Regions from separate parts of the Streptomyces sp. P1-3 genome, predicted to be linked through region 3. Evidence: riboswitches for the same ligand, from Rfam matches in the RefSeq annotation. Region 3 holds a riboswitch; each other region holds the start of a gene.
What was found. A riboswitch is a leader RNA that binds a small molecule or an ion and turns the genes downstream of it on or off. The one in region 3 is predicted to bind cyclic di-AMP.
Positions count from the first base shown of each region.

Region 1: another riboswitch for cyclic di-AMP. It lies ahead of ACQUSR_RS10100 (transglycosylase family protein); the one in region 3 lies ahead of ACQUSR_RS17785 (M23 family metallopeptidase).
Region 2: another riboswitch for cyclic di-AMP. It lies ahead of ACQUSR_RS07570 (M23 family metallopeptidase); the one in region 3 lies ahead of ACQUSR_RS17785 (M23 family metallopeptidase).

Region 1 is NZ_CP192512.1:2,478,792-2,488,193, forward strand. It holds gene ACQUSR_RS10090 (ATP-binding cassette domain-containing protein) at 1-329, opposite strand, end outside; gene ACQUSR_RS10095 (DUF4097 family beta strand repeat-containing protein) at 376-1,218, opposite strand; cyclic di-AMP (ydaO/yuaA leader) riboswitch at 1,769-1,950, shown strand; gene ACQUSR_RS10100 (transglycosylase family protein) at 1,956-3,143, shown strand; gene ACQUSR_RS10105 (hypothetical protein) at 3,278-3,553, opposite strand; gene ACQUSR_RS10110 (MFS transporter) at 3,692-4,909, opposite strand; gene ACQUSR_RS10115 (LysR family transcriptional regulator) at 5,022-6,161, shown strand; gene ACQUSR_RS10120 (FtsW/RodA/SpoVE family cell cycle protein) at 6,198-7,622, shown strand; gene ACQUSR_RS10125 (penicillin-binding transpeptidase domain-containing protein) at 7,648-9,135, shown strand; gene ACQUSR_RS10130 (helix-turn-helix transcriptional regulator) at 9,210-9,402, opposite strand, start outside.
Region 2 is NZ_CP192512.1:1,831,461-1,840,862, forward strand. It holds gene ACQUSR_RS07550 (DUF5998 family protein) at 1-338, opposite strand, end outside; gene ACQUSR_RS07555 (GNAT family N-acetyltransferase) at 398-3,670, opposite strand; gene ACQUSR_RS07560 (HPr family phosphocarrier protein) at 3,802-4,083, shown strand; gene ACQUSR_RS07565 (GntR family transcriptional regulator) at 4,314-5,075, opposite strand; gene ACQUSR_RS07570 (M23 family metallopeptidase) at 5,268-6,062, opposite strand; cyclic di-AMP (ydaO/yuaA leader) riboswitch at 6,077-6,229, opposite strand; gene ACQUSR_RS07575 (M16 family metallopeptidase) at 6,453-7,820, opposite strand; gene ACQUSR_RS07580 (M16 family metallopeptidase) at 7,933-9,291, opposite strand.
Region 3 is NZ_CP192512.1:4,132,766-4,142,167, forward strand. It holds gene ACQUSR_RS17775 (DUF6227 family protein) at 148-933, shown strand; gene ACQUSR_RS17780 (PP2C family protein-serine/threonine phosphatase) at 1,081-2,331, shown strand; cyclic di-AMP (ydaO/yuaA leader) riboswitch at 2,653-2,789, shown strand; gene ACQUSR_RS17785 (M23 family metallopeptidase) at 2,801-3,928, shown strand; gene ACQUSR_RS17790 (GNAT family N-acetyltransferase) at 4,094-4,645, shown strand; gene ACQUSR_RS17795 (Ig-like domain-containing protein) at 4,629-5,816, opposite strand; gene ACQUSR_RS17800 (hypothetical protein) at 5,852-6,715, opposite strand; gene ACQUSR_RS17805 (SigE family RNA polymerase sigma factor) at 6,708-7,241, opposite strand; gene ACQUSR_RS17810 (PrsW family intramembrane metalloprotease) at 7,326-8,783, opposite strand; gene trmB (tRNA (guanosine(46)-N7)-methyltransferase TrmB) at 8,993-9,402, opposite strand, start outside.

The DNA of each region.
Region 1 (9,402 bases), 1.7 Mb from region 3:
ATCAGGAGCATGTTCTCCTCGGCGGTCAGCAGGCCGTCCACCGCGGCGAACTGCCCGGTGACGCCGATCTCGGCGCGCACCGCGTCCGGGTTCCGGTCCACAACGTGCCCCGCGACCTGTGCCTGACCGCCGTCCGCGGCGATGAGCGTGGACAGGATCTGCACGGTGGTGGTCTTCCCGGCCCCGTTGGGGCCGAGCAGCGAGAAGATGGTCGCCTCGGGCACCTCCAGGTCGACCCCGTCGAGTACGACCTTCTCGCCGTACGCCTTGCGCAGTCCGACGGCGCTGATCCCCTTGGTCTGTGCGGTCATGGTGCTGGTGGCGGTCATCGCGCCCCTCCTTTTCGTAACTGTTGCGAAGGTCGTTCTCTGGAAGTCATGAGCGGTACGCGCGGCGGATCACGATGTCGCCGAGTACGGTGCGGGCGCGCACCTCGACGGTCTCGGCGCACTCGCCCGGCCCGTCGGCGGCGCCGAGCGAGGTGTGCACCGAGCCCGCCCGGGAGTTGATGTCGAGCCAGGCGGCGGTGCCCGGGTGGATGCCGACCTCGAAGTCGCCGGCCTGGGTCTGGAGTTCGACGGTGCCCCGGATCACCTCGTGGATCCGGGTGCTGCCGTTGGCGGCCTTCGAGGAGACGGCGCCGTGGGCGCGGCCGACGAAGACGTTCCCGTTGGCCACCCGCAGCCGCAGTTCGCCGGCGACGTCGTCGATCCAGGCGTTCCCGTTGGAGCTCTTGATCTCCGCGGTGCCGACGATCTCCCCGATCCGCACCTCGCCGGAACCGGTGGTGACCTCGGCGTCGCCCGCGGCACGGCCCACGGTGATGTCCCCGTGCTGGGTGCGCAGCCGCACCGCGCCCGCCTCGTCGAGCACGATGTCACCGGCCGTGACCTTGAGGCTGCACTCGCCCAACGGCCCCTCGCAGGTGAAGTCGCCCCTGCCGGCGGTGCCGTCCAGCCGCGAGCCGCGCGGCAGCGCGATCTCCACGTGGACGGCGCCGGGGTCGCTGAGCGGTGTCGGCCCCTTCGGGGCCTTGACCAGCAGCCTGCCGCCCGCGTACTCGACCCGGGTCAGCTCCGCGGCCCGCGTGTCGGCCTTGCTGTCATCTGAGCCCGGGTACACCTCGACGACGGTCTCCGCGCGGTCCCCCGCCGTGATCCGGGCGGCGCCGACCTCGATATGGACCGTGGCGCTGATCGGTTCTGGGGTGTCAAACATGGGCACGGCTGCCTCATCCTCGTGGTTGGGCCGGGCGGAGACAGCCGGCGTACGGCGTGAGGTCCATGCCGCCATCATGGCACAGTCGTGGCGCCATGGCGAGCCATAGTGGCACCACGTGCGCCACGGCGACCAGGACCGGCCGAGCGGCGCGGCGACCGGCGACACGGCCGGCCACCGCGGGCCGGATCCCCAACCCGCAGCTCAAACCGGACTTTTAACACCTCATGCCGTTATAGCGGGCCGCCGTGGCCGAGGTCACAGGAATAGCGATGAACCGGTGACCACATCGTGGCGCCGCATAAGCATTGCGTCAGTTCGGTTACCCCATGCTTTTCCGTCACGCCATTGTGCAAGATCTCCATTTCGCTGCGAAAGAGATCCAAAGCGCAGCGTGACATAAATACCGAGTCAAATCGGAAATGGATCACCGGCGCATGTCACGCGGCTTGTGACCGCGAAATTCTTCCGCTTACGGTGGCCGCCGCTCCCGCAGCCATAGAGGCTCGGGAGACCCGAAGCCGGAGCGCCGAATCCTGCCGCCGGCCAAGGAGAAACGACGACGCATCACGGCAGGAGCGGGGGAACCAGGTAAGTGCCGAGTCGCGGACAACCCGCGAACCGGCTTGGGGTGAAGACGCGTTGCGGTGGCGGTGAATGCCGCCCGATGACGCGGCCGGGCAACTCCAGCCCGAACCCGACAGCTCACCTCGCAGGCGTAGGAGAGGAACACCCCTATGTCTGCTCGCGGACGTCACCGTCGCTATAACCCCGGCCGAATCGCCAAGGTCTCGCTCGCGCTCGCCGCGAGCGGTGCCGGTGTGGCCCTTCCCCTCGTCGGCGCCACGTCGGCCAACGCCGCCTCCGTAGAGACCTGGGACAAGGTCGCGGACTGCGAAAGCACCGGCAACTGGAGCATCAACACCGGTAACGGCTTCTTCGGCGGCCTGCAGTTCACGCAGTCCACCTGGGAGGCCTTCGGCGGCACCAAGTACGCGCCGCGCGCCGACCTGGCCACCAAGGACCAGCAGATCGCCATCGCCGAGAAGGTCCTCGCCGAGCAGGGCCCGGGCGCCTGGCCGGTGTGCTCCGCCAAGGCCGGGCTGGCCCAGGGCGGTCCCGCCCCGGCGATCTCCCCCGACGGTGCGAAGGCCGCCCCCGCGGCTGCCCCGAAGGCCGCGGCTCCGAAGGCCGAGGCGCCTAAGGCGGCGCCCAAGGCCGGCCCGAAGCACGCGAAGCCCGCCGCGCCGGCGCAGGACGAGACCTACACCGTCGTCAGCGGCGACACGCTGTACAAGATCGCCCAGACGCACGGCGTCGAGGGTGGCTGGCAGGCCGTCTACGAGGCCAACCGCGAGGTCGTCGGCGGCAACCCGAACCTCATCTTCCCGGGTCAGGACCTGTCCCTGACCGAGCAGGCCGCCGAGCCGCGCGCCCCGAAGCACGCCGCGCCGAAGCCGGCCGCCCCGAAGCCCACGGCCCCCAAGCCCGCCCCGGCGCACACCGAGGCCCCGGCCGCCACCGGCTGGACCGCCCCGGTCGACGCCGCGATGGGCACCCCGTACCACCAGGCCGGCAGCGCCTGGTCCAGCGGCTACCACACCGGCGTCGACTTCCCCGTCGGCACCGGAACCGGCATCAAGGCCGTCGGCTCCGGCACGGTCGTCTCCGCCGGCTGGGGTGGCGCCTACGGCAACCAGGTCGTCATCCGGCACGAGGACGGCAAGTACAGCCAGTACGCGCACCTGTCGTCCCTGTCCGTCACGGTCGGCGAGACCGTGAACGGCGGCGAGCAGATCGGCCTGTCCGGCACCACCGGCAACAGCAGCGGCCCGCACCTGCACTTCGAGATCCGCACCGCCGCCGGCTACGGCTCGGACGTCGACCCGATCGCCTACCTGCGCGCGCACGGCGTCAGCATCTGATCCTCCCGGCACCAGCCGACGTCGATCAGACAGCGCTCCCGCGTCGTCACAAGACCCACGCCCGAGGCTTCCGGCCCGCACTTCCCCCCTGCGGCGCCGGACGCCTCGGGCGTCGGACTTTCCCGGGTGGGACATCACTCCTGTGGGGGGCTCTCCTCGGGGAGGCCGTCCTCCGGGGGGCCCTCCTCGGGCAGGCTCTCCCACGCCTCGCCCTCGGCCCGTAGCTCGTAGCCTCCCGCTTCCGCGATCGACCGCGCGTGCGCCCGGCTGCGGAGCGCGACCTCATGGGTCTCGCTCTTGACCTCCGCGTGCACGCCCGCGGTGTCCGTGATCGCCTCGATCGAGTGCGTCTCGTAAACGACGCGCCCTGGCTCCACCGCGCTCCAGACCACGTACATGCTCGCTGTCATCGGGCTCACTCCCCGAAGAAGAGTCCCCTGAAGGTCCCCTGTCCTTCATGATCCCACCGATGGGGGGCGGCCTCCCGCCGTCTGCGCCATACGGGCGGATCCGGGTACCGGAACGTAGGCGTTCCGGTACCGACGGTGTCACCCGCGCTCCGCACGCCCCACCCGGCCCAGTACCCCCGCGCTGACCAGCGCCAGCACCGCCAGCGCTCCTCCGCACCACATCACGCTGGAGAGCGCGATCTGGTCGGCGGCCCGGCCGCCGAGCAGCGCGCCGAGTGAGATGGCCAGGTTGAAGACCGCGACGAACAGGGCCGAGGCCGCCTCGGGCGCCTCCGGTGCGGAGCGCAGCACCCAGTTCTGGGCGGTGACGGAGACGCCTCCGTACGCCAGACCCCACAGCACCAGCAGCACGACGGCCCCGGCGGTGGTCCGGCCCAGGAGCGGGACCAGCAGCTCGGCCGCGGCCAGCAACGCGCACAGGACCATCAGCGTCCGGCGCGGGTCGCGGTGGGCCACCGAACCGGCCAGGAAGTTCCCGGCGACGCCCGCCACTCCGTACACCAGCAGCAGCGTGCTGATCAGGCCCGCCCCGACGCCGGACACGTCCTCCAGCACCGGCCGCACGTACGTGTACGCGCCGAAGTGCGCCACCACCAGCAGCCCGGTGGTGACCAGCCCGGCCCGGAGGCGGGCGTTGCGGAACAGCGCGGACACCTCGCCGAGCCGGACCGGGCGGTCGGCGGGCAGCGGAGGCAGCAGGACGGCCATGGCGACCGTGACGGCCAGCGCCAGCGCGCAGACGCATCCGAACGCCGCCCGCCAGCCGGCCAGGTCGCCGATCAGCGTCCCGGCGGGCACCCCGAGCACCGAGGCGACGGCGACGCCGCTGAAGATCAGGGAGGTGGCGGCGCCCGCGGACCGCTCGGGCACCAGCCGGGCGGCCAGACCGCCCGCGATGGCCCATACGCCGCCGATGCTGACGCCGACCATGACCCGGGCGGCGAGCAGAACGGGGAAGGTCGGCGCGAGGGCCGACACCAGATTGGCGACGGCCAGCAGGCCCATCAGTCCGCACAGCACCAGCCGCCGGTCCAGTCGGCCGACGGCGACGGCCAGCAGCGGGGCGGCGACCGCGGCGACCAGGCCGGGGACGGTCAGGGCCAGCCCGACCGTGCCGTCGGAGGTCCCGAGGGTGGCGCCGATGGAGGTGAGCAGGCCGACCGGCAGCATCTCGGTGGTGACGACGGAGAAGATGCCGACGGCGACCGTGCCGACGGCGAGCCACGCCGTTCGGGACCGGCGTGACGCGTCGTCGGAACGCGACGCCGCGAGGGTGATTTCCGTAGCTTCGGACATGTCTCCAGCGAACAACCGTGCCTGTCCGGGAACAACGGCCAACCGCTCAGCCTTCTATGAGTGAGAGTCATCGATCTGTTTCACGCAGGCGCGGAGGGAGGGGAACTCAGGGGTGGCAGCCACCGACCGGAGCGGCGGCGGCCTGGAGACGCGCGAGCTGGAGTGCTTCCTCGCCCTCAGCGAGGAGTTGCACTTCGGGCGCGCCGCCGAGCGGCTGTACGTCACACAGAGCCGGGTGAGCCAGCTCCTTCGCTCGCTGGAGCGGCGGATCGGCGCCCGGCTGCTGGACCGCACCAGCCGCCGTGTCCGGCTGACCCCGCTCGGCGAGCGCTTCCTGGCCGAGTTGCGGCCCGCGTACGCCGCCCTGCGCGGCGCGGTGGACTCCGCGCGGGCGGCGGCCCGCGGCCTTGAGGAGCCGCTGCGCCTGGGCTTCCTGGGCACGGCGGACGAGTGCGTCATGGGGGTGATCGCCGACTTCCGCGACCGGCACCCGGGCTGCGAGGTGGAGACGGTCGAGATCCCGCTGGGCGACCCGTTCGGCGCGGTGCGCTCCGGCGCGGTGGACGCGGCCATCGTCCTGCTGCCGGTCGCCGAGCCGGACCTGATACCGGGTCCGGCCTTCTCACGGCAGCCGCAGACCCTGGCCGTCTCGGTGCGGCACCCGTTCGCGGCGCGGGCGTCGGTGTCCGTGGAGGAGCTGGCGGACTCCCGGCTGATCGGCCCGACGGCGCCCGCGCCGGACTACTGGCGGGAGGCCATGGCCCCCACCGTGACGCCGGGCGGGCGGCCGATCCCGCGCGGGCCTCAGGTGCGCACACTCCAGGAGGGGCTGACGTACGTCGCGGCGGACCGGGGCACGATGCTGTGCTGCGCCCCGACCGCGCTGCACCAGGGGCGCAGGGATGTCGCGTTCGTGCCGGTCACCGGCGCGCCGGACTCGGTCCTGGGCCTGGTGTGGCGGCGTTCCCACGAGACCGAGCGAATACGGACGTTCAGCCGGACGCTCGCGGACGCCGTTCGGCCGCGTCATACGGACGCCGATCCACCCGGTAGCGCGAACGCCGTAGGGCCGCGTGACGCGGACGCCACAGGGCCGCGTCATACGGACGCCGTGGCGCCCCATGGCGAGGTCAGCCTTCCACCGCGCCGCGAGGACGCCCTCCCATCACGCGGAGCGGACGGCGTTCCGCCGCATGGCGCGGGCAGCGTTCCGCCGGGTGGTCGCGGCGTGGGGGCGGGCGCGCGCGTCTGAGGCCCTCGCCGGAGCCGAGCCGCTACATTCCCCGCCATGACCGCCGCCGCAGCACCGACCACCACCGCTCCCCCGGTGCTGCTCCGGCCCCCCAAGCGCCGTGGCACGGAGCTCGCGCTCCTCGTCGGCGCCGTCCTGATCTGCGTCTTCGGCTATATGACCGTCGGCTTCGCCGTCCGCGGTGCCTTCCCGCCCGACGCGGCCCGGTACGGCTCCGGGCTCGGTGTGCTCGCGCTCGCCGCCCATCTCACCGTCCGGCTCCGCGCCCCGTACGCCGATCCGCTCCTCCTCCCCATCGCCTTCCTCCTCAACGGCCTCGGGCTGGTCCTCATCTACCGGCTGGATCTCGCCACGCCCGGTGACCCCGCCGCCCCGACCCAGCTCGTCTGGTCCACCCTCGGCATGGCGCTGTTCATGGCCGCCGTGCTGAGCCTCCGGGACCACCGGGCCCTCCAGGCCTACGCGTACGTGTGCGTCGCCACCGCCCTGGCCCTGCTCACGCTGCCGGTCTTCTTCCCCGCGATCAACGGCGCCAAGATCTGGGTGCGGGTCGCCGGGCTGTCGTTCCAGCCGGGCGAGTTCGCCAAGGTCCTGCTCGCGGTGTTCTTCGCGGCCTATCTCGCGGCGGGGCGGCACGCGCTGGCGCATCTCGGCCGCACGATCGGCCCGCTGCGGCTGCCGCCCGGCCGGGTGCTCGGCCCGGTCGTCGCGATCTGGCTGGTCAGCGTGGGCGTACTGGTCCTGGAGCGGGACCTGGGCACCTCGATCCTGTTCTTCGGGCTCTTCGTCGTCCTGCTGTACGTCGCCACCGGCCGCCTCGGGTGGATCGCGGTCGGCCTGCTGCTGGTGGCGGCCGGGGCGGCGGCCGTCGCGTCCGTGGAACCGCATGTCAACGAACGGGTACGGGACTGGCTGCACCCGTTCGCGGGCACCGAGTCCGGTGCCGGCGGCGCGAACCAGCTCGCCCAGTCCCTCTTCGCGTTCGCCGCGGGCGGCGTGCTCGGCACCGGTCTGGGCGAGGGCCACTCCTCCCTCATCGGCTTCGCCATGAAGTCCGACTTCATCCTGGCGACGGTCGGCGAGGAGCTGGGGCTGGCCGGTCTGACGGCGCTGTTCCTGCTGTACGCGCTGCTGATCGCCTGCGGCTTCCGAACCGCGCTTGTCCTCCGCGACCCGTTCGGCAGGCTGCTCGCCGCCGGTCTCGCCGCCATCCTCGCGCTCCAGGTCTTCGTCATCGCGGGCGGGGTGACCGGCCTGATCCCGCTGACGGGGATGCCGATGCCGTTCCTCGCCCAGGGCGGCTCCTCGGTGATCACCAACTGGATCATCATCGCGCTGCTCATGCGGCTCAGCGACAGCGCCCGCGGACAGCCCGGACGGCCCGAGGAGCCGGGGCGGCCGGGACGCCCGGGCCGCTCCGGACTGTCGGCGGAGCCGCGGCAGTCGGCGGGCCCCGCGTGACCCGCCGCGTGTCGGGGGCCGCCGCGTGACCCGCTGCGTCCGGCACACCGCCGTCTTCTGCCTTCTGCTGCTGCTCGCGCCCCTGGTCAACGCCGCCCGGATCCAGGCCCTCAAAGCGGACGAGTACGACGACAACCCGGCCAACCGCCGCCGGACCATCGCCCGCTACAGCCAGCCGCGCGGCGACATCCTGGTCGGCGGCGTACCCGTCACCGGCTCCACGGACACCGGCCAGCGGCTGCGGTACGAGCGCACCTACCGCGAAGGACCCCTCTACGCGCCCGTCACCGGCTACGCCTCCCAGAGCTACGGCGCCTCGCTCCTGGAACACGCCGAGGACGCCGTCCTCACCGGCACCGATCCGCGGCTGGCCCTGCTGCCGCTGTGGGACGACCTCACCCGGGCCCGGCAGCCCGGCGGCGCCGTGGCCACCACCATCGACCCCGCCCTCCAGCGCGCCGCGTTCGCCGTGCTGGGCCGGCGGAAGGGCGCGGTCGCCGCCCTCGATCCGGGCACCGGACGGATCCTCGCCCTGGTCAGCACCCCCTCCTACGATCCGGGCCGGCTGTCGGGCAACGGGGCGGCCGTGACCCGCGCGTGGCAGCGGCTGACCGCCGATCCCGACCGGCCGATGCTCAACCGGGCCCTGGGCCGGACGTATCCGCCCGGCTCCACGTTCAACGTCGTCACGGCCGCGGCGGCGCTGGAACACGGCACCGCCGCCGACGCCGACGCGCGCACCGGCACCCCCAACCCGTACCACCTGCCGGGTACCCGCCTCATGGTCCGCGACCGGCCGCGCGAGTGCGCCCACGCCTCGCTGCGCCGCGCCCTGGCCGTCTCCTGCGACAGCGTCTTCGCCGCGCTGGGCGTGCGGACCGGGCCGGCCGCGATGGTGGCCACCGCCGAACGCTTCGGCTTCAACGAGCCCGGTCCGGCGGTTCCGTCGCCGGTGGCCACGAGCACGTTCGACCGGCGGACGCCCCCGGGGCGGCTGGCGCTGTCCGCCATCGGGCACGCGGGCGTCGCCGCCACTCCACTCCAGATGGCGATGGTCGCCGCCGCGGTCGCGGGCGGCGGCAATGTGCCGCGGCCGCACCTGGTGGACCGGTTGACGGACGGAGACGGCGCGACGGTGGCGGTCACCCCGCACGCCGTCGCGCACCAGCCGATCAGCCGGCGGACGGCGGCGGAGCTCAGGCGGATGATGGTCGGCGCGGTCACCGACGGCACGGCCGGGCCGGCCGCGGTGCCCGGGGCCACGGTGGGCGGCACGACCGGCACGGCGCGGGACGGGACGCGGCGCGGGGCACGGGACGGGGCACGGGACGGGGGCACGCCGTACGCCTGGTTCATCGGCTGGGCGCAGAAGGAGGGCGCGCCGCTGCCCGCGGTGGCGATGGCGGCGGTGGTGGAGGCCCCGGCGGCGGACCGGGAGACCGACGGGGCGACGGAGGCGGCACGGGTGGCGGGACCGGTGCTGCGGGCGGCGGTGCGCGGAACACGCCCGTAGCAGGGCACCGTGCCCGCAGCCGGGCACCGACACCGGCTGACCGTCCTCAACAGGGCGAACCCCGAAGCCGTGGTTCAGGCAGTGCCGTAGAGTCCGGCCAACTCGGCGATGGCGCGGGTCATCTCCTCGCGCGCCTCGGAAGGGCCGACGACCTGGACGTCGGCGCCGAACTGCAGCAGGTGGCGGACCGCCTCCACGACGGGGTAGACGACCTCCACCCGCAGCCACTCGTCGGTGCCGGCCTCGGGGACAGGTGGCCCGGTGAAG
Region 2 (9,402 bases), 2.3 Mb from region 3:
GACTCGGGGTTGGCGACGACGCGGCTGAGGACGACCGAGGAGATCCGGTCCAGCTTCACGGACTCGGTGGAGGTGGTGGCGTACGGCGTCGGGGAGGTGGTGTCGGCGGCCTGCTCGTCGGTGTGGCTGACGATGAAGCGGGTGCCGGTGAGGACCAGGACCGTGACATGGCGCCGGACCTCGTTGGAGTCGAAGGTGGTCTCCTGGTGGACGAGGTACGACCCGACCCGCTCGCCGCCCACGGCGGCCTCCACCGCCTCGGCAACGAGTGCCGGGTAGTAGCCGCTGCGCTCGATCGCCGCGCGCAGCCCCTGGGTCGTCGTACCGGTCTTCGCCATGAACCCCATCCTACGGGGCCGAACCGGTGCCGGGCCCCTCCCCCGGCGGCACCGGGCGGTCAGTAGTTCGGCAGATGGCGCGGGCCCAGGTCGCTGCGGACCGGTGGCGGGGCGAGTCGCACGGAAGCGCCCAGGACGGACAGCCCGCTCGGTGCGACGACGACGGGTTCGAGATCGACGGCGACGATCTCGGGGTGATCGTCCACCATCCGGGACACGCGCAGCAGCAGCTCCTCCAGGGCGTCGGTGTCGACGGGCTGGGAACCGCGCCAGCCGAAGAGCAGCGGCGCGGTGCGGATGGACCGGATCAGCTCGGCGGCGTCGCGGTCGGTGGTGGGGACGAGCCGGTGGGCGGTGTCGCCGAGCAGCTCGGAGGGGGCGCCGGCGAGTCCGAAGGAGAGCACGGCCCCGGCACCGGGGTCGATGGCGGCCCGTACGACGGTGTCGACGCCGCGCGGCGCCATGCGCTGGACGACCGGCCGCAGCTCCTCGGGGCCGCCGAGGGTTTGGGTCAACTCCGCGTAGGCCCGCCGCAGTTCCGCCTCGCCACCCAGGTCGAGCCGGACCCCGCCGAGGTCGGTGCGGTGGCGCAGGTGCGGGGCGGTGGGCTTGAGCGCGACGGGGAACCCGAGGCGGGTGGCGGCGTCCACGGCGGCGTCGGCATCCGGCGCGGGCAGCGCGGGCAGCACGCTGATGCCGTACCGGGCGAGCAGCCGCTGCGCGTCGGGGGCGGAGAGCCCGACGCCGGGGGCCGCGACGGGGTCCTGGGGCTCCGAGGGTGCGGCCCGGTCGTCGGCGGGGGTTGGGGTGCCTGTGTCTACGGGAGCCCCCGCGAGACCGTGGGCTGGGGTGGCCACGGGAGCCCCGGCCGGGCCGTCGGCGATGGAGGCGGCCGGGCCGCCGGCCGCGTGGGCCCCGGGTTCGCGGACCGGGGGCTCCTCGCCCGCGAGCAGCACCTCGATGTCGGCGGCGGCCCCGGCCTCGTCGATGTCGTCGTACTCGGGGACCCGCCCGGGCTCGGCAGCCTGCCGCCGCCACGCCGCGTACCGCACGGCCTCGGCGAGGGCACGCACGGCCCGTTCGGCGGCGGGATAGGCGGGGATACGGGGGCTCCCCTCCGGCCCCGCCGCGCGGGAGGGGCCCGCGCCTCCGGACGCTTCGGCGGATGCCGCTTCCGGCCGACCGGAAGCGGCCCCGCCCGCAGTCGGCGGGAAGCCGGACGCGGCTGCGCCCGGCCCGCCGTCAGGTGCGACGACCCGCCGCGTGCCGCCCGGCAGCACGACCGCTCCACCGGGGCCCGCGGCCGGGGCCGCGCCCTGCCGCGCGGCAGCGCGGTCGCCGTCCGGCCTGTCGGCGGTGGAGCCACCCGATCGGCTCGCGGGGCCCGCTCCCGCGGAGGCGGGCGCGGTCTCGTTCCCGTACGGCGTGGTCTCGGCCCCACGCGGCGGGGCACCGGACGCGGCCGGCTGTGCCAGGGCTTCCGCCAGGCCGGGGATCTCCAGGTGGACCACCGCGACCGGCTTGGTCGGGCCGCTCGCGGCGGCCGTGGCGGCCGCCTGGCGCAGTGCCATGGCCAGCTCGGACGCGGTCGCGTCGCCGACCCAGGGCATGGCGTTGACCACGACGGCATCGCAGGCGTCGTCGGCCAGCGCCTGGGCCAGGGCCCGGCCGAAGTCCGCCGGGCCCGCGCCGGTGGTGAGGTCGCGGGGCGGCAGCGGGCGCAGTCCCTCCGTACGGCAGGCGTCGTACGTGAGCAGGCCGAGCGACTCGGAGTTGCCGAGGACGGCGACGCGCGGGCCTTCCGGGAGCGGCTGGGAGGCGAGCAGCAGCCCGGTGTCGGCCAGCTCCGTGACCGTGTCGACGCGGATCACCCCGGCCTGCCGCAGCAGGTCGGAGACCGTGGCATCGGGGATGGCGGAGGTCGGCACCGCGTGGCCGGGCGGCGCGCTGCCGCTGTGCCGGGAGCCCTTGACCACGACGACCGGTTTGACGGCCGCCGTGCGCTTGGCGAGCCGGGTGAACTTCCGCGGGTTGCCGATGGACTCCAGGTACATCAGGGCGATGTCGGTGTCGGGGTCGTCGTACCAGTATTGGAGTAGGTCGTTGCCCGAGACGTCGGCCCGGTTGCCCGCGGAGACGAAGGTGGACAGGCCGACGAGACCGGCGCCGCGCCGGTGCAGGCCGGACAGCAGGGCGATGCCGATGGCGCCGGACTGGGTGAACAGCCCGACCCGCCCGGCCAGCGGCATCTCGGGCGAGAGGGAGGCGTTGAGCCGCACGCCGGCCGCGGTGTTGATGACGCCGAAGGTGCCGGGTCCGATGACGCGCATCCCGTACCCGCGGGCCTGCCGGACCAGTTCGCGCTGGCGGGCGCGGCCCTCGGCACCGCTCTCCGCGTAGCCGGAGGAGACGACGACCAGCCCTTGGACGCCGTGTTCGCCGCAGTCGGCGACGACGGACGGGACGCTCGCGGCGGGGACGGCGACGACGGCGAGGTCGACGGGCTCGGCGATCTCGCCGATGGAGCGGTGGGCGGGGACGCCCTCGGGCTCCAGGACGGTCTGCCCTTCCGGGAAGGCGTGGTTGACCGCGTACGCACGACCGGTGAAGCCCCCGTCGAGGAGGTTGCGCAGCACGGTGCGGCCGACCCCGCCGACCGCGCGGCCGGTGCCGATGACCGCGACCGAGCCGGGGGCCAGCAGCCGCTGGGCGGAGCGGGCCTCGGCGCGCTGCTCGCGGGCCCGCATCACCGCGAGGGACCGGTCGGTGGGTTCGAGGTCGAACTCGAGCCGGACCACACCGTCCTCGAAGCTGCGCTGCTGCGTGTAGCCCGCGTCCGTGAACACCTTGATCATCTTGGTGTTGGCGGGCAGCACCTCCGCGGCGAAGCGCCGGATGCCTCGCTCGCGGGCGACGGCCGCGATGTGTTCGAGGAGGGCGGAGGCGACCCCGCGGCCCTGGTGGGCGTCCTGGACGAGGAAGGCGACCTCGGCCTCGTCGGCCGGGCCGGTGGCGGACATGCCGCGTTCGTCGATCCGGTCGTACCGGACGGTGGCGATGAACTCGCCCCCGACGATGGCGGCGAGACCGACCCGGTCGACGTAGTCGTGGTGGGTGAAGCGGTGCACGTCGCGGGCGGAGAGCCGGGGGTAGGGGGCGAAGAAGCGGTAGTACTTCGACTCGTCCGAGACGTGCTCGTAGAAGCTGACCAGGCGCTGGGCGTCGTCCGCGGTGATGGGGCGGATCTGCGCGGTGCCGCCGTCGCGGAGCACCACGTCGGCCTCCCAGTGGGCCGGGTAGGTGTGGCGGTCCGGGTCTGACGCGGTCTGCATGGGGCCAGCGTATGCGGAGGCGCTGACAGCGACACCGCTCCGCGCGGGCACCGGCGAAGTCCGCTTCGGACCACTCTCGGCACCATGAGACACTGGTCTAGACAACTAGCAACGACCTGAAGGGCTACACCATGGTTGAGCGCCGCGTCACCGTCGGCTGGGCCGAGGGCCTGCACGCCCGTCCCGCCTCGATCTTCGTCCGGGCGGCGACCGCGTCGGGCGTCCCGGTCACGATCGCCAAGGCCGACGGCACCCCGGTCAATGCCGCCTCCATGCTCGCCGTACTGGGCCTGGGCGCCCAGGGCGGCGAGGAGATCGTCCTCGCTTCGGAGGACGAGAGCGCCGAGGCCGCGCTCGACCGCCTGGCCAAGCTGGTCGCCGAGGGGCTTGAGGAGCTTCCGGAGACCGTCTGATGCACGGAATCGCCGCGGTTCCCAGCGATTCCCAGAGATTGCCGAGCGATTCCCAGCGATTCCGAGCACCAAGAGGCCGCGGTGTCCGAACACGGACACCGCGGCCTTTGTCATTGCCACGGCCTTTGTCATTGCCGCGCCCCATTCCGGTGCGGCCGGAATTCCACCGGGGCGCGCGAAATCCACCGCGCACCTCTTTCGGCGCAGAACTCTTGTATACGGGCTGGCTGTTAATTCCTGACGCGCGCAGTGTTTACGGATTGTTTCGGACCGCTCACCGCGAACGGGCGGCGCGACCGGTATTCCGCCAGGGACCGCTCCGCGTGCGCCGCGGCGAGCTCGCGCGCCCGCTCGGCGTCCCCCCGCGCCACCGCATCCACCAGCGCGCCGTGCCCCCGCCACACCTCCATGGCACGCGCCGTCGCCGACTCGCTCCGGACGCCGGCCCGCGGCACGGGGGGCGGGACGCGCGCCGGGTCGGCCGCGTACACCCAGTCGATCTTCCGACGGAGCTGCCCCAGCAACCCCGCCAGGCTCGGGCTGCCGGAGGCCTGGGCGAGCGTCTCGTGGAACCAGTCTCCGAGCGGGCGCAGTTCACCGAGCTGCCCTCGGTGGGCCCGCTCCTGGCCCAGCCTGACCAGGCCGCGCAGCACCTTCAGATGGGCCTCGGTGCGCCGCTGGGCGGCGCGTGCCGCGCCCAGCGGCTCCAGCAGTGCGCGAATGTCCAGCAGATCGGCCGCCTCCCGCTCGGAGGGCCGGGCGACGCAGGCGCCCGCGTGCCGCCTGGTGGTCACGAACCCCTCGGACTCCAGGGTGCGCAGCGCCTCGCGCACCGGCACGCGTGAGACGCCGTAGCGGCCGGCGAGGAGTTCCTCGCCCAGTCGGCTGCCGGGTGGATACACACCGGAGACGATGTCGTCGCGAATCGCCGTGCACACCGCATGCGCCGAAATCCGGCGACCGCCCTGGATCGCAGTCGTCTCGCCGGTCATTTCCGGTCCCGCATGGTCGAAACCTCCGCCTTAATCTCCGCGAAACGCAGCCGATTGACGCGTGTTCCGTGACTCTATTCCAAACGGCGGGAATTTCCGACGGCCGGACTGATTTCATGGATATTTTTTGGCCAAGGCGAGCACGCGACAGGCCCCGGCCGGGGGCCGGGGCCTGTCGGGAAGAGCTCGGTGTCAGATGGCGACGCCGTGGCCGCGCAGGTACGCGACGGGGTCGATGTCCGAGCCGTACTCGGCGGTGGTGCGCGCCTCGAAGTGCAGGTGCGGCCCGGTGGAGTTGCCGGTGCTGCCCGACAGCCCGATCTGCTGGCCGGGGGTGACGGTCTGGCCGACCGTGACGCTGAGCGACGACATGTGGCCGTACTGGGTGTAGGTGCCGTCGTTCATCTTGATCACGACGTTGTTGCCGTACGCGCCGCCCCAACCGGCCTCGACGACGGTGCCGGAGCCGACCGCCTGCACCTTGGTGCCCGAAGCCGCGTGGAAGTCCACGCCGGTGTGGCTGCCGGAGGACCACAGACCGCTGGAGGCGTGGTACTGGGTGGAGACGTAAGAGCCCGCGATCGGCGCGACGTAGGTGTTCAGGCGCTTGCGCTCGGCCTCGCGGGCAGCGCGCTCCTTGGCGGCCCGCTCCTTCTTCGCGGCGGCCTCGGCCTTCCGCTTGGCCTCGGCGGCCTCCTTGCGGGCCTCCGCCTCCGCCTGCTGCTTGGCGGCGGCCACCTGGGCCGCCCGCTCCTGGTTGGCGGCCTGGACGTCGATCTCGTCCGCGAGGCGGTCGTCGACGACGATCGCCTGGTTCAGGCCGGTGTCCTCGAAGCGCGGGGAGTCGTCGGGCGCGGCGAACGCGGGAGAGGCGACGGTCGCGACGACGCCGGAGGCGGCGAGCGTGGCCATACCGGCGATGTGCGTACCGGTGAGAGGGGTGCGGCGAGGACGGCGGTGCTTCCCGGTGGGACGGGTGAACGCCATAAGTCGGCGTACTCCTTTCCTTCCTTCTCGCCTACCGGGTTAGCTGACGGGTTCGGAGCAGGAAGGTCTCCTACGGATCCCTCCGGAGAGGCACCCGATTCACCCCAGGGGACTTGGGTCCCCGGCTCCCCTCGGCTCACGCGTCGGGGACTCGGCGATGGCTGTCCGGGCCGCGGGTGCGACGCAATCTGACGAACAGCCGGAACGACGCTAGACGCACGATCTTTCAATCACCAAACGGATCCGGGTTTTTGTTGCACTCGCCACAGGGCAGACAGGAAGCCTCTTGGCCAAATCGGACACCGGGCTCATCAGGGGACGGACAAGCGGAACTCCGGCGTCCTATGTGACGCCGGAGTTCCGCTTCATCCCGTATCCGGTGAGCCCTCGTCAGCCGGTGACGACCTTGACCTCACCGATCCCGAGCGCCCGCACCGGCTCCTCGATGACCGAGGCGTCGCCGACGAGCACCGTGACGAGCCGGTCGACGGGGAAGGCGTTCACCGCGGCGGCGGTGGCCTCCACCGTCCCGGTCTCCGCCAGGCGCGCGTACAGATGGGCCTGGAAGTCGTCCGGCAGGTGCTGCTCGACCTGGTCGGCCAGCGTGCCCGCGACGGCCGCCGCCGTCTCGTACTTGAGCGGGGCGACGCCCACCAGGTTCTGCACCGCGACATCCCGCTCTTCGTCGGTCAGCCCCTCTGCGGCCAGCGTGCGGAGCACCTTCCAGGTGTCCTCCAGGGCGGGGCCGGTCACCTCGGTGGCCACCGAGCCGGTGATGGCGAGCATCGCGGCGCCCGTCCCCTCCGGGGTGGAGCGCAGCACCTGCCCGAAGGCGCGCACGCCGTAGGTGTAGCCCTTCTCCTCGCGCAGCACGCGGTCGAGCCGGGAGGTGAGGGTGCCGCCCAGGCAGTAGGTGCCGAGCACCTGCGCGGGCCAGACGCGGTCGTGCCGGTCGGCACCGATCCGCGCGATGAGCAGCTGGGTCTGCACCGCGCCGGGCCGGTCCACGATCACCACCCGGCCGGTGTCGTCAGCGGTGATCGGCCGGTACGGGTGCTGCGGCGCCGTGCCGCCGGTCCAGCCGCCGAGCGTGTCGGCCAGGGCCTGGTCCAGGTCGACACCGGTGAAGTCGCCGACGATCACCGCGGTCGCGGTGGCGGGGCGCACATGCGCCTCGTAGAACGCCCGGACCGCGGCGGCGTCGATACGCCGCACGGTCTCCTCGGTGCCCTGGCGGGGCCGGGACATCCGGGAGTCGGCCGGGAACAGCTCCTTGGACAGCGCCATCGTGGCACGGCGGCCCGGGTTGGCCAGCTCGTGCGGGATCTCGTCCAGGCGGTTGGCTACCAGGCGCTCCACCTCCCCGTCGGGGAAGGCGGGGGCGCGCAGCGCGTCGGCGAGCAGGCCGAGCGCCTTGGACAGCCGGGAGGCCGGGACCTCCAGGGAGACGCGGACGCCGGGGTGGTCGGCGTGCGCGTCGAGGGTGGCCCCGCAGCGCTCCAGCTCGGCGGCGAACTCCTCGGCCGTGTGCTTGTCGGTGCCCTCGGACAGGGCCCGCGCCATGATCGTCGCGATGCCGTCGAGGCCGTCGGGCTCGGCGTCCAGCGGCGCGTCCAGGTTGATCTCGACCGCGACGACCTGCTGGCCGGGGCGGTGGCAGCGCAGCACGGTCAGGCCGTTGGGCAGCTGGTCCCGGGCCGGGGCGGGGAACGCCCACGGCTTGGCGACGCCGGCCTGCGGCTGCGGGTGGAACGTCATGGCGGAGGTGACGGCGTCGCTCACAGTGTCTCCTTGTTCGCTTCTCCGCCCCCGAGGCGCAGAGGTGCAGGCATCATGATCATCTGCGGGCCGGTGGCCTCGTGTGCGTCGCTCACCGATTCGCTTCCTCGGTCTCGTCGGCGGTCTCGTCGGCGGACTGGCCTTCGGGCTCGGTGGGTTCGTAGACGAGCACCGCGCGGTTGTCGGGGCGCAGCCGCGCGGCGGCGACCTCCCGTACCTCCTCCGCCGTGACGGCGAGGACCCGCTGGACCGCGGTGAGCGCCAGCTGCGGGTCGCCGAACAGCACGGCGAACCGGCACAGTTCGTCCGCGCGGCCGCCGACGGTGGCGAGCCGGTCCAGCCACTCGCGCTCCAGCTGGGCCTGCGCGCGCTCCATCTCCTCCGGCGTGGGACCGTCGGCGGCGAAGCGGGCCAGCTCGTCGTCGACGGCGGCCTCGATGTCGGGCACCTCGACCCCGGCGGAGGTCTTCACGTCCAGCCAGCCGAGCGAGGGCGCGCCCGTCAGCCGCAGCAGGCCGAAGCCGGCGGCCACCGCGCTGCGGTCACGGCGCACCAGGCGGTTGTGGAGGCGGGAGGACTCGCCGCCGCCGAGGACGGTGAGCGCCAGGTCCGCGGCGTCGGCCTCGCGGGTGCCGTCGTGCGGAAGGCGGTAGGCGGCCATCAGGGCGCGGGAGGGAACCTCCTCACGCACTTCCTCGCGCAGCTGCTCGCCCATGACGTCGGGCAGCGTGCCGTCGCGCGGCGGCTGCTTGCCGTCGTGGGAGGGGATGGAGCCGAAGTACTTCTCGATCCAGGCCAGGGTCTGCTCGGGGTCGATGTCGCCGACGACCGAGAGCACCGCGTTGTTCGGCGCGTAGTACGTACGGAAGAAGTTCCGCGCGTCCTCCAGGGAGGCGGCGTCCAGATCGGCCATCGAGCCGATCGGGGTGTGGTGGTAGGGGTGGCCCTCGGGGTAGGCCATGGCGACCAGCCGCTCGAAGGCGGTGCCGTAGGGGACGTTGTCGTAGCGCTGGCGGCGCTCGTTCTTCACCACGTCCCGCTGGTTCTCCAGGCTCTCCTCGTCCAGCGCGGTCAGGAGGGAGCCCATGCGGTCGGCCTCCAGCCACAGCGCGAGTTCGAGCTGGTGGGCGGGCATGGTCTCGAAGTAGTTGGTGCGCTCGAAGCTGGTGGTGCCGTTGAGCGAGCCGCCCGCGCCCTGCACCAGCTCGAAGTGGCCGTTGCCCTTCACTTGGGCCGATCCCTGGAACATGAGGTGCTCGAAAAGGTGAGCCAGACCGGTACGCCCCTTGACTTCGTGGCGGGAGCCGACGTCGTACCAGAGGCAGACGGCGGCGACCGGGGTCAGATGATCCTCGGAGAGCACCACCCGCAGGCCGTTGGCCAGGCGGTGCTCGGTCGCTGTCAGGCCGCCGGAACCGGCCTGTTGCGTGGCCGTGTGACCCATGGGCATGTACGTCCCTTCGATCGCGTGCGGGAACAGTTGCGCAACCGCGTGATGAGCAGGTGCTGTCACTGTATGCAAGCGCGCGGACATCTGGCGAAGTTCCCGCCCGGCGTCCGG
Region 3 (9,402 bases):
TCGGCCAAGCGCCGCAGGAGGGGGCGAAGGAAGTGCGGTTCACGGCTTCGCCAAACACCGCACGCGGGGTGTGTCGACGCCGCTACGGTAAGTCGCGAGATGTCGCTTCGGGGGCGCGGCGAGTCGATGTCCGGGAGGAGTAGAGACATGGGACACGCAGAAGCCGGTGGGTCGCCCGCCGAGCATCTTGACGGGGTTCTGGCCCGCGCCCAGAACGCGTTCGAGCTCGACGACACGGAGCTCGCCCGGCTGCGTGACGCCCTGATGCACCAGACCGAACTGCGGTCGTGCCGGCAGTGCAACGAGCCGCAAGGGCCGGTGGGATACAGCACGTTCAGGCACGTCTTCCTGCTGCCGGACGGCAGCAGTGGGCTGCTGTGGGAGCTGGAGCACAACACCGCCCGGGACGGGAGCCTGCTGTACGAGCTGTACCTGGACGAGGAGGCCCTCACCGCTGCCGAGCGCCGTGTGCACGAGCTCACCGGCGGCGGCCGCTGGGAGGACGAGGACTGGGAGGAGTTCGAGAAGGGCCCGGTGTGGTTCCCCGAGCAACTGCTGCACTCCACGGTGCCGCTGGAGATGTCGCGCGCGTACGTGGCCGACAACTCCGCCGACCACGCGCGGCGCGTGCTGCGCCGTGCGGAGAACGCCGACCGGCCGGGCGAGGAGGTCGAGCAGCTGCTCACGACCGCGTTCGCGCACGACATCGCGCTCGCCCCGAAGCCGCGGCGCCGCTCGGGAGGACGGGACGCGACCTGGTGCCGCTTCTATGAGCACGCGTTCCTGCTGGCGTGCGGGGACGAGATCAGTCTGTGGGAGCTGGAGCACAACCTGACGAGCGACGGGCGGCTGGTGTGCGAGGTCTATCTCGACGAGGTCGCGGCGGAGCTGGCGGCGGACCGGCGGGCCCGGGCACTCGGCGTGGACCTGTGACGTGAAGGGCCCGGCCGCGGCCTGCCCGGACGGCGGCCACCAGGCCTGCCCCCGCCCGTCGTCTCCCCGGGCCTGAGTCCGCCCCCGTCCGGCCTGCCCTCGCCCGTCGTCCACCCGGGCCTGAGTCCGCCCGGCGCGTTGCCCCACATGGCCGACACCGAGTCGCCCGCCCGCACCGGAGCCGCGAGCCTTGTGGGGCGGTGGGACAGCGGACAACGGGAGTGGCCGGTGCGGGTGCGAGGGTCCAGGGCCGCCCGCATGGGCAGGACACCGGACGCGAGCGATGCCCGGAACCGTCGCTTCACCCGCTGGATTTCGGCCGTTCTGATCGTTGGTGGCGTCGCGTTCGACGTGATCACCCCGCGCGACTACACCGCCGCCCCCTTCCTCTCCGCCGCCCCGCTGATCGCCGCTCCCTTCAACACCCTGCGCACGACCGTCGCCACCGCCGTCGCGTCGTCCGGCGCGGCGCTCGTCCTGGCCGTGGTCCACGGGATGCGGGGCCAGACCGGGGCGATGGTCGAGTTCACCACCGTCCTCACCGTCGCCCTCCTCGCCCTTGTCACCAACCGGGTCGTACGGCGGGGCACCCAGCAGCTGGAGTCCGCCCGCGGGATCGCCGAGGCCGTGCAGCGGGCGGTGCTGCCCGCCCCTCCCGCCGCGCTCGGCGGGCTGCGCATCGCGGCGCGCTACGAGGCGGCGCAGGCCGACGCCCGGATCGGAGGCGACCTGTACGCCGTGCAGGACTCCCCCTACGGCGTACGGTTGATCGTCGGCGACGTCCGAGGCAAGGGCCTGGGCGCGGTGGAGGCGGTGGCCGTCGTCGTCGGGGCGTTCCGGGAGGCGGCGGAGCAGGAGCCGGCGCTGGAGGGGCTGGCCGCCCGGCTGGAACGGGCGTTGGACCGGGAGGGTGCGACGCGCGCGGGCATCGACCGGTTCGAGGGGTTCACCACGGCCGTACTGGGCGAGATCCCGCCGGCCGAGGGCACGGTCCGCCTGATCAGCCGCGGTCACCCCGCTCCGCTGCTGCTCCACGCTGACGGCACGGTGTACGAGGCCGAGCCCGCGACCCCGGCGCTGCCGCTGGGGATGGGCGAGTTGGGCGTATGGCCGGACCGGGTGGAGGCGGTGGACTTCCCCGAAGGCGCGACGCTGCTGCTCTTCACGGACGGCGTGACCGAGGCGCGCGACCGGCGGGGGCGGTTCTACGACCCGGTCGGGTGGCTGAGCGGCCGGGCCCACCGCGGCCCTGACGTCCTTCTGGACGCCCTTGTCGCGGATGTGGCGCGGCACACGGGCGGGGCGGGGGTGGACGACATGGCGCTGCTCGCGATCCAGCGCACGTCGGCGGCGCGGTGGCGTCCGGGCCACAGCCCGCGCCGGCGGCCCCGGGCGTGATGGGGGCCTCGGGTGTGATGGCGGCGCCTCGGGCGTGACGGGCCGTAGTCGAAGGTGACCCGCCCGGCATAACGATTGACACACGATCAGGCGTGTCAGGTTTGCGTGTACATGGAACACAGCGCCACCGCGCGGCAGGCAGGGCGGTAACTCGCCCAACACTGCCCACAAATGACCGTTTGGTGTGCGTCAAAGGTTCATGGATTCCGGGGAACGGCTTGGAATCATGTCGCCGGGTCTATTAACGTTCGATAACGCAGCGCGGTCGTCACAGCCGTCGCAGAGGCGGCACCGTGCGCCGTCGCCGAATCCCTACGCACCACCACTGCACCACCAGCAACACCAAGGGAACCGGGGAACCACCAACCTTGGGGTGAATCGGGCCGCACCTGGGCCCGTAGGAGACCTTCCTGCTCCGAACCCGTCAGCTAACCCGGTAGGCGAGAAGGAAGGAAAGGAGTGCGCCCCGGTGGCGTCCAACAGGTCTGCCCTTGACGAGGCACCGTACGGAATCTCCGGCGGAGCCGGGCCCTCCGGGACCGCCGTCTTCGCCCCCGGCGCCGCCGACGACGGCGAGCCGTGGGAGGAGTGGAACCCCACCGAGGAGTCCGTCGCCCCGGTCCGCGGCAGGCACCGGGTCGCCAAGCAGCGGGGCGGGACCATGGCGCGCAGCGGCGCCGTGCTCGGCGTCGGTGTCATCGCGGCGGTCGGCGCGGGCGGCATGGCGACCGCCAAGGACCGGCCGAATGCCCCGATATCCATGCCGGACCTGGCTCATGTCGCCGACGAGGTGCGGGACGCGCTCCCGGACACCGAGGACCTTCCCGGCATCGGACCGCTGATCTCCGGCGGCGACTCCTCCGGGACCGCCCCACAGGGCTCCTCCACTCCGCTCTCCCAGGCCGGGCTCACCCCCGAGGACCGGGCGAGCGGCACCACGGACGCGGGCGAGGCGCTCCGCGCCCGCATCATGCAGCAGGCGGAGCAGCAGCAGACGGCCGCCGACGAGGCCGAGTGGACGGCGGCGGCGCGGGCGGAGGCCGAGGCCGCTGCGAAGGCGGCTGCGGAGCAGAAGGCGAAGGACGTCGCGGAGCGGAAGGCCGCCGAGGAGGAGGCCAAGCGGAAGGCCGCCGAGGAAGCCGAGCGCAAGGCGGCGGAGGCCGCCCGCAAGGCCGAGGCCGAGCGCCGCGCGAAGCTGGCCGCGTCCTACGCCCTTCCCCTCTCCTCGTACACCCTGACCTCGACGTTCGGCGAGGCAGGCGACATGTGGTCGGCCGACCACACGGGCCAGGACTTCGCGGCCCCGACCGGCACCCCGGTCAAGGCGGTGCACGGCGGGACGATCACCGAGGCCGGCTGGGCGGGGTCGTACGGCTACCGCATCGTGCTCACGCTGGAGGACGGCACGGAGATCTGGTACTGCCATCTGTCCTCCATGGTCCGGACATCGGGCTCGGTGTCGACGGGTGACGTGATCGGACGCGTCGGTGCCACGGGCAATGTGACCGGACCGCATCTGCACCTGGAGGTACGACCGGGCGGCGGAGCGCCGATCGACCCGCTGGCCTGGCTGCGGGAGCACGGCCAGAACCCGTAACGGACGCCGCACGCCCGCGCCCCCCACCCATTGCTTCCCTCCTTCCCCCCCACGCCCTGATACGCCGGTGGCCCTGGTCTCTCTCCCCCCTTGACACCAGGGCCGCCGGTCTGTCCGGATCCGAAGCCTGCCGCAGCCGCTATTCGATCGCTTGAAGGTTGGTCAATGACGACGCCCCCGTACATGTACCGCACAGCGACCCCGGCCGACGACGCCGAACTCACGGCGCTGGACGACTCCTTCACCACGGACACCGTGTACGAGGTCACCGCGACCGCGACCGGCTTCTCGCTCCACCCGGCACCCGTCCGCCCGCCCCTGACGAAGCACTTCCCGGACGACGAGGACGACGAGGACGACGACCGGGTCGACCACACGGTGGTCGCGGTGGACGGCGACCGCATCTGCGCCTTCATCGCACTCGACTACGAGGACTGGAACCACCGACTGGTCATCCGCCAGGTCACCGTGGCCCCCACCCACCGAGGCCAGGGCATCGGCCGCCACCTGATGACCCGGGCCTTCGCCTACGGCCACGACCGCGGCGCCCGCACAGCCTGGCTGGAGGTCACCAACGTGAACGCCCCCGCGATCCGCGCCTACCAGCGGATCGGCTTCACCCTGTGCGGTCTGGACACGAGCCTGTACGACGGCACGCAGTCGGAGGGCGAGACCGCGCTCTTCATGAGCCGACGGCTCGTCAGTCCAGGGCGCTGAGCTTCTGCCACTCCTCGTACGACGGGTTCCAGTCGCCGTAGCCGTTGCCCGTGGGCACGGTCTGGCGGCTGGAGCCGGTTACCTCGACGATGTCGCCGCGGACCGCGCGGTCGTAGAACCACTTGCCGTCCTTGCTGGTCATACCGACACAGCCGTGGCTCTTGTTGACGTTACCGAAGATGCCCTTGCCCTCGTTCCAAGGTGCGGCGTGGGCGTAGGTGCCGGACGTGGTGAGGTGAACGGCCCAGGGGACGTCCTTGTTGTAGGGGTCGGATATGCCGACGGACTCGCTGGTCATGTTGACCATGGGGGCCTTGTCCAGGACGACCATCGTGCCGTTCCAGGTGGGGTACGCGGGGGAGCCGCCGGATATGGGAAGAGTGCTGATCTTCTTGCCGTCCTCGTAGACCGTCATCGTGTGCTTGCTGAGGTCGACCTTGGAGACACGCACCGTGCCGATGGTGAACGCGCTGGTGACATCGCGCCGGAGGTAGCGGCTGTCACCGGTGTGCACGCCGCTGAGCTGGGCGCGCAGGGTGACCTTGGTGCCCTTGGCCCAGTAGGTCTTGGGCCGCCAGTCGGCGCGTTCGACTCCGGTGAGGGGGTCGCGGACCCAGCCCCAGGAGCCTTCTGTTCTCGGGGTGGTGGTGACGGAGAGCCGCCGCTCGACGGCCGCCTTGTCCTTCACCGGGTGGTCGAAGGCCACGGACACGGGCTGGCCGGCGCCGACGACCTTGTTGTTGGTCGGGGTGACCGTGACGCCGTTGAAGAGCTGGGCGGGACGGACGCGGAAGGTGGAGCGGTGCGTGGTGCGCTCGCCCGCGGCGTTGGTCGCGGTGGCCCGGATGGTGTAACTCGCGCCCGGCGTCATGGTCCGGGTCGAGCGCCAGCTCTTTCGTCCCTCGCCCCAGGCACCGGTCACCGGCACGGCCTCGCCGTCGCCGGAGGTGACGTCGACCTTGGTGAGCGTGCCACCCGATGCGTCGACCTTGATCGTCTGGTCCGGGGCGAGCGGCCGGTCGTCGCTGCTCCGGGTCGCCGATATGCGGGCGGGCCCGGTGTCCTTGGCCTTGTCGCCGGCCGATGCCGACTGGCAGCCGACGAGCGCGGTCAGGGCGAGGGACGACGCCACGAGGAGTTGGAGGTGGCGTACGGGACGGAGGGATCGCACAGTGGGCCTCTTGAGGTGGTCGTGGGGTCGTCGGGTCAGCAACGGCGCTTCGCCTCTTCCGGGTTGCTCTCGTAGGGAGGAGGTGAAGAAGCGGCGGAAGGTTGGCTCCGCCACAGGGATACCGACATGCAGTAGGTCGCGACGCCGTCGGTGTACTCGGCGAAGCCTGGCGTACCCGCGGCCTGGACGACGGCGACACGGGTGCCGGAGCGCATCAGCACCACCTGCATGCCCTCCGGCGCGGATTCGGGGGTCCAGATGTATGTGGTGATCCGCGGCGCTTTCGCCGAGCCGGAGGGCTTGTCGTCCAGAGCGCCGACTCCCCTTGGGCTGCCGCAGCGCGTTCGGATCGTCTCCTCCAGCGCCGTGTACACCGTCACGGCGTCCCTCTCGTTCGCGTAGGCGTTGATCGTGTGCCGTGCCTTCTGGTCGTCCTTGCGGCCTTCGTAGGTGCGGGCGCGCTGCGACCGGGGCACGGGGGTGCGGTTGCCGTCCAGGCCCGTCAACCGGCAGTCCTTGTTGACGTCCAGGAGCGGTGCGTCGGTTCCGTCGGTGCTCCGGACCGACTTCCAGTGCGCGTACGCCGAGAACGGCATCGCAGCCGGCGGGAGCAGCGCGGCGGACGGGACCGCCGCGGTGGTCGCCGGGGTGTCGGCGGTGGTCGTCGGCGATGGCGCCGGACCCGCGGGCAGGGTCCGGCTCGCATCGTCGCCGGGCAGCAGCTGCCAGGAGCCGATTGTGAGCGCGGTCGCGGTGAACACCGCGGAGGCGGCGATCGTCACCCGCTTGCGGGCGCGGCGGCGGTGTCCCCTGGCCCGCGCGGCCTCCGGGCCCGCGAGCCTTATGGAGGGCTCGGTGGCACGCGCGATCTCGCGCAGACGCTCTTCCAGATCAACCATGGGTGGGCACCTCCTTTGGTGGGCGTGCGGCGAGTGTCGGGGCCGGGGCTTCGGCGTCGCGGAGATGGGGCCCGAGCGCCTTGCGGGCACGGCTGAGCCGGGTACGCACGGTGCCTTCCGAGACCCCGGTCTCCCGGGCGACCTGCTCGATGGGCAGATCGAGCAGGTGGTGCAGGACGACGACGGTGCGCTGGTCGGGCTTCAACCCACGCAGGGCATGCACCAGCGCCACCCGGTCGGGGGCCAGATCGGGCAGGTCGGCCGGTGGGCCGTGGCGCACGTGCGCGCGCATGCGGTTACGTGCCCGGCGCCACGAGCTGACGGCCAGACGGAGTGCGACCGTCCGGACCCATGGCGTCGGATCGCCTTCCTCGGTGAGGCGGTCCCAGCGCTGCCACGCGCGGGCGTATGCCTCCTGTACCGCGTCCTCGGCCTCGGTCAGGTCGCCGGTCGCGGCGTAGACCGCGGCGACCAGCCGCTTGGCTGTCGCCGCGTAGAACTGGTCGAAATCTGATGCTGCTGACATGTGCCCCCCGCTGCCCCCGTGCGCCGCCCTGCGCGCGCGGTGCTTTCCGCTCCTGTAATGGGCACGCTCGGCGGCGGCGAAAGGTTACAGACCATTTCGCGGAGGCTGGGGGGAGACCCCGTAGGGGTACATCCCGGACGGCACTACCCGCAACGCGCCTGTGCCGTACGGCGTGGGCCCCCAGCGCGAGGCGGGCCCCAGGCGTGGTGCGGCTGCCGGATGCGGTGCGGGCGCCCAGTGCGGCGCGGGCCCCCAGTACAGCGGCACACGCGGTGCGGGCACCGACAGCGCCGCGTGCGCCAGCACGGGCTGCGCGACGTCCTTGCGCTGCCACAGATGGTGCAGCAGCTCCTGCTCGCGCGCTGTGAAGTCCGGGCCCGCCGTGCCCCGATACGCCCGCCGCCGGAGGAAGGCGAGGGAGGTGGCGAAGGCCGTGTACTCGGCGACCGCGCGCGCGGCCGCGGCACCCTGAGTGCGGCGCGCGAGATCGCGCGCGATGCCGCGGGCCCGGAGCGAGGACAATGCCACCGGTTCCGGCGGGGTGAGCCAGCCGGCGGCCTGGTAGGCGGGGAGATGGGTGCGGATCGTGCGCAGCTCGTTGTTGCGCGACCAGATGGTGAGCCAGATCAGCAGCCCGAACAGCGGGACCATGAGCAGGGCGTAGACGGCGAGGAAGCTGAGGCCGCCGTGCGTGGCGGACCCGTTCCATATGCCGTGCAGGACCATGGCGGCGAGCAGCGCGGCGATCGGCAGGAGCACGCGGCGGGCGCGCTGCCGCTGGGTCGCCGCGCCGGCGAGGCCGAAGCCTATGCCCGTCATGGCGGTGAACAGGGGGTGCGCGAACGGGGACATGATCGCCCGGATGAAGAACGTCGCGGCGGTGGTGGAGCGTACGCCGGAATACCCGAGCTCCTGGTCGTCGACGAACGCGTTGCCCAGATAGAGGATGTTCTCGGTGAAGGCGAAACCGGTGGCGGTGATTCCGGCGACCACGACGCCGTCCACGATCCCGTTGAAGTCGCGGCGCCGGAAGAGGAACAGGAGCAGTATCGCGGCTGCCTTCGCGCTCTCCTCCACGACGGGCGCGACGAAGGTGGCGCCCCACGCGGCATCGGCCGCGTCGTCCCGGGACCGGGAGTCGACGATGGTCCTCGTGAGCCACTCGGTCGCGAAGCCGTTGGCGAGCAGCGCGACGAGTGTCGCGGCGCACGCGCCCCAGGCGAACGCGAAGACCAGGTTCCGCCAGGGCTTCGGCTCGACCCGATCCATCCAGCGGAAGGCCGCGACCATCAAAGGCACGGGCAGAACGGCGAGCCCCAGGCCGACCAGGAAGCCCTTGGTCCCGGTCTGCTGGCGGACGAGCGCGAGGATGACCAGCCCGGAGAGCGAGAGCAGGACGACGAGCGCCCCGGCATGCAGCGCACGGTTGTCCCACGGCGCGCGCCGCAGCCGGTAGCGCCAGTCACCGGGCCCGGCTATGGCCGCGAAACGCGGCTGCGGCTCGTACCCCGGCACCGGGGGCTGGGACGGGGACTCGTGCACTCGACGACCCTAACGAAGGGGAGAGCGGGGGGCTCAGGGATTATGCCCAGCCGCCCCCGGCGCGATGTCCCGCGGCCTCACGCCGTACGGCGCCGGAGCGACCGCAACACGTGCGGCGTCAGGAGCAACTTGCAACGCGTGCGGCTCAGGAGCGACCGCATCGCGTGCGGCGCCGGAGCGACCTCACGCCGCCCGCCCTCGGAGCGACCTCACGCCGTACGGCGCCGGAACAGCAGGTCGTTGACGCGATGGCCCTTCTCGAGCCCCTGACCTTCGAACTTCGTCAGCGGACGGAAGTCCGGACGCGGTGCGTACCCGCCGTCGGCCTGGGTGTTCTCGAAGTCGGGGCTGGCGGTCAGGACCTCCAGCATCTGCTCCGCGTACGGCTCCCAGTCGGTGGCGCAGTGCAGGAGCGCGCCGGGCTTCAGCCGGGTCGCGGCGAGCGCGACGAACTCGGGCTGGATCAGACGGCGCTTGTGGTGCCGCTTCTTCGGCCACGGGTCGGGGAAATAGACGCGCAGGCCGGACAGCGAAGCGGGGGCCAGCATCTCGCGCAGGAGGATGATCGCGTCGCCGTTCGCCACCCGGATGTTGGAAAGGCTGTTCCGCTCCGCGAGAG